DNA from 2 places in the Arthrobacter sp. NPDC093125 genome. Region 1 is predicted to be linked to the other one. Evidence: riboswitches for the same ligand, from Rfam matches in the RefSeq annotation. Region 1 holds a riboswitch; the other holds the start of a gene.

Region 1 (2,197 bases):
CACCACCAGGAAGGAACGGATGGCGGCCTCATGGGCGTGCCAGCTGTCCTGGTCAAGGGCAGCGATCACCTGGGTGGCGCGGGCGAGCGTGGCTGCACCCAGGACGTTGGGTGAGCCGCCTTCGTGGCGGGCGGGGCCGGTGGTCCAGCTGACGCCATCAATCCGGGCTTCGCTGACGGCGCCGCCGCCCGCAAGGTGCGGCGTTCCGGCGTCGAGCCAGTCAGGGCGTCCGACCAGAACGCCGGCGCCGAAGGGCGCGTAGAGCTTGTGGCCGGAGAAGGCGAGGTAGTCGACGTCGTCCGCGGCAATGTCGACGCGGCGGTGCGGCGCGAGCTGTGCCGCGTCCACCACGATCCGGGCGCCGAATTCGTGGGCCAGCGCCGCGAGGCGGCGGATCGGCAGGATCTCGCCGGTGACATTGGAGGCGCCGGTCACTGCGAGGAGGCTGACGTCGCCGTGCTGCAGTTCGGCCCGAAGGCTTTCAATTGTGGCCTCCAGGGAGTCTGAGGCCACCACGCTGCGGTGCGGAACACCCTGCCAGGGCAGCAGGTTGGCGTGGTGTTCGATGTCCAGATACAGGACTTCCCCGGTGTGGTGGTGGTCTTCCACGGGCAGGCAGCCGGCCAGCAGGTTCAGGGAATCCGTGGTGTTGCGCGTGAAGATCACGGAGTCGTCGGGGCGGCCGCCGACGAACTCGCGGACGATGTTCCGGGCGTTTTCATAAACGGACGTGCTGATCTGCGAGGCGTATCCGGCGCCGCGGTGCACGCTGGCGTAGAACGGCAGGATCTCGTTGAGGTAGGCGGAGACCACGGACAGCGCCGGGGCGGAGGCGCCGTAGTCGAGGTTGGCGTAGCGCACGTGGCCGCCCTGTATGAGCGGGGCCTGGATCTCGGCACCGGTCACTGCTGCCAGCGGCCGTCCGGCAGCGGCGAAGTGATCGTCGATCAGGCCTGCGACGGTGGAAGGGAAGGTTGCAATTGTCATGGGACCTCGCTGAGAAAGGGACCCCTGGTGACGGGGATCCGCGCTTGCCGTGTCCGTTCCGGATCGGCCTGGTCGTCACCCGGGGCACCCCACCGCGAATGGAGGGTTGCCGGCCAGCAAACCGGGGTTTTGCGCTGGCACTCGTGACCTGTAAAGAGCGTAGAACATCCTGCAGGCCGGTGAAAAAGACCGGCGCGAATGTTAAGCGGTTTGTTACGGAGTTCTTGTTTGTCGCCGATTGCCGAACTTACGACGGCGGGTGCGCACCTGAGGGGGCACCCGCCGTCGTAATATTCCGGTCAGACGGCTATTGCCGAACTAGAGCAGATCGTCCAGCTGCGGGTTGAGGCGCTTGAGGACCTCGGAATGAAGAATCGAGTTGGTGGCAAGCGCGTTGCCCCCAAAGGGTCCGTCCGTTCCCTCCAGCGAGGTGAAGCGGCCTCCGGCCTCGGTGACGATGGGCACCAGCGCAGCCATGTCGTACAGGTTCAGTTCGGGCTCGCATGCGATGTCCACGCAGCCTTCGGCCACCATGCAATAGGACCAGAAATCACCGAAGGCACGGGTGCGCCAGACCTCGTCGGTGAGCGCGAGGAAATCATCCAGGTTTCCACGCTCCTTCCAGCCGCCCAGGCTCGAGTAGGACAGCGATGCGTCGGAGAGCTTTGAAACGTTTGAGACCCTGAGCCGGGTGGCGGCCGCCAGGGAACGGCCCATGTACGCGCCCGCGCCCTTGGCTGCCCACCAACGCTTGCCAAGTGCCGGCGCGCTCACGACACCCACCACCGGTTCGCCCTCATCAACGAGGGCAATCAGGGTGGCCCAGACGGGCACTCCGCGGACGAAGTTCTTGGTCCCGTCGATGGGGTCGATGATCCAGCGCCGGGAGCCATGGCCCGAACTGCCGAACTCCTCGCCGAGCACGGCGTCGCGCGGCCGGGACCTGGACAGCTGGCCGCGGATCGACTCCTCTGCTGCTTTGTCGGCGTCCGTGACCGGCGTCAGATCCGGCTTGGTTTCGATCTGAAGGTCAAGGGCCTTGAACCGGCTCATGGTTTGGTCATCCACGGAATCCGCCAAGACATGGGCCAGGCGCAGATCATCGTTGTAGGTCGAAGCGGGTTGGGTCATGGTTCCAAACTACCGTCAAAGGACCGTGGGGGCGGGGATGTCAGGATGCCGGAGGCCCGGAGCGGGTCAGCCGACGGTG
Region 2 (2,197 bases), on a different contig from region 1:
TGGGACCAGTCTTTGGCGAACGCGTGTGAGGTACACCACGAATCGCCGGTTCACATGAGTATGGTCTGCAATTGCCTGCAAGCTCAACGACAAAAAGTGCAGAACGCATCTGCATAAATGCACAAGCAGCGGGTTTGACTACCCGTCAGTAATGACCGGCAAGGCCCGCCATTATTACTGACAGCACCTTTTGGCTACTCCCGCTCCGTTCCGTTCAGCCCAATTCAGTCCAGCAGATGTGTGCGCAGCTGCTCGTTGAGTTGCCCGATCTCCGTCAGGAAGCCGTCGTGGCCGATAGGAGCTTCAATCACGTGCACGTCAACGTTGCCGGGCAGGGCCTCAGCGAGCGCGCGGGACTGCGACGGGAAGTAGAGCCGGTCTGAATCGACGGCGGCGACAAAGAACTCGGCAGTGGTCCGGGCGAGCGCTTCCTTCAGTGTTCCCCGTCCACGGCAGATGTCGTGGCTCATGAGGGCTTCGGTGAGGGCGATGTAGCTGTTGGCGTCGAAGCGCCGGACCAGCTTGTGCCCCTGGTGATCCAGGTAGCTCTCCACCTGGTACCGGCCGCGGGCTCCCAGGGCATCGGCCTCGAACGGGGATTCGCTGCCCTGGGCGTTCCGGCCAAAGCGGAAGTCCAGCTCGTGCGCCGAACGGTACGTGATGTGGGCGATCCGTCGGGCGAGCGCCAGGCCGGCCTCGGGCAGCGGTCCCCCGTAATAGTCGCCGCCGTTGAAGTTGGGATCCTGCCGGATGGCGAGGGTCTGCGCCTGGGCAAAGGCAATCTGTTCGGCCGTGCTGCTCGCACCCACGGAGATCACACCGCAGCGGCGCACCCTGTCCGGGTAGCTGACAGCCCACTCGAGCGCGCGGGCGCCGCCCATGGAACCGCCCAGGACGGCGAACCAGCTGCTGATGCCGAGCTGGTCCGCCAGGCGCGCTTCGGCAGCAGTGGAGTCCCGGAGGGTCACCAGCGGGAAGCGGGATCCCCACGGCTTGCCGTCGGGGGCTTCCGACGACGGCCCGGTAGATCCGTAACAACCGCCCAGGATGTTGATGGAGACGACAAAGAATTTGTTGGTGTCCGCCGGTGCGCCGGGGCCGGCCAGCTGCTCCCACCAGCCCTCTTCACCGCCTTCCTGGCCACCCCGGGTCACATGGGTGTCCCCGGTGAGGGCATGTTCCACCAGGATGGCGTTGGAGCCGTCTGCGTTCAGCGTCCCCCAGGTTTCGTAGGCAAGGGTGACGTCAGGGAGGAATCCGCCGGCCTCCAGCTGGAGGCTGCCGATGCCGGCATACCGGAGCGTGCCGTCCAGCGGCGTGCTGCTTGGAGCCGTACTGACAGTATCGTCGGAAGCGTCCGTGCGGGTGGCGGAAATCGTCATTGGGATACCTCTTCTGCGCGCTTGCCTGCCGCCAGTTGACCGCAGGCCAGGTCTTCACCCGGGGCACCCCACCGCGGAAGGAGGGTTGCCGGCCAGCAAGCCGGGGCTGTTGCTGGCACTCATGACCTTGAACCAGCTTACGAAACGGGCCACCGGCTTCGCGAAGATTATGACGCCTATGTGACTCCCTGACCCGCAGGCTAACGGGCAAGCGCAACGCAGAAAGACCACTGGAATCCGCGGTTTTCACGGGCCTCTGCAGGGGTTAGGGCACCCTTAGCTGAGAGCCGCGTCACAAGATGCCAAGATGAGGGCATGCGCATGGATCACGTCTCTTACGCCTGTGAACACGATGGCCTGGCTGCCACCACTGAACGTATCGCGTCTGCCCTCGGCGTTGAAGCCGTAAAGGGTGGAGTACACCCCCGTTTCGGAACCCGGAACATGATTATCCCGCTCGCCGGGCACAAATACCTTGAGGTCGTGGAGGTCCTGGACCACCCGGCGTCGGACAAGGCACCTTTCGGACAGGCTGTGCGGGCTCGCTCAGCTGCCGGAGGCGGCTGGATGGGCTGGTGCGTCGAAGTGGACGACCTTGCCCCGTTCGAGGAGCGTCTCGGACGCGCCGCCGTCAACGGCAACCGCAAGTTCCCGGACGGCCGCGAACTCATCTGGAAGCAGATCGGGATTCTGGGCCTCATCGCCGACCCGCAGGTTCCGTACATGCTGAAGTGGGAGGGCGACCCCTCGCTCCACCCGTCCAACGCCTATGACAGCAACGTCAAGATGTCCAGCCTCACCATCGCCGGCTCGGC

The links. A riboswitch is a leader RNA that binds a small molecule or an ion and turns the genes downstream of it on or off. The one in region 1 is predicted to bind S-adenosylmethionine.
Region 2: linked by a shared signal. The riboswitch ahead of ACIP9X_RS10590 (homoserine O-acetyltransferase) and the one ahead of ACIP9X_RS05455 (aminotransferase class V-fold PLP-dependent enzyme) in region 1 are both predicted to bind S-adenosylmethionine.

Annotation. Positions count from the first base shown of each region.
Region 1 is NZ_JBIVOQ010000002.1:209,381-211,577, reverse strand. Features, by position in the region: gene ACIP9X_RS05455 (aminotransferase class V-fold PLP-dependent enzyme) at 1-987, opposite strand, end outside; SAM riboswitch class IV at 1,023-1,136, opposite strand; gene hisN (histidinol-phosphatase) at 1,306-2,118, opposite strand; gene ACIP9X_RS05445 (ribosome small subunit-dependent GTPase A) at 2,185-2,197, opposite strand, start outside.
Region 2 is NZ_JBIVOQ010000004.1:195,723-197,919, forward strand. Features, by position in the region: gene ACIP9X_RS10590 (homoserine O-acetyltransferase) at 225-1,382, opposite strand; SAM riboswitch class IV at 1,395-1,509, opposite strand; gene ACIP9X_RS10595 (VOC family protein) at 1,698-2,197, shown strand, end outside.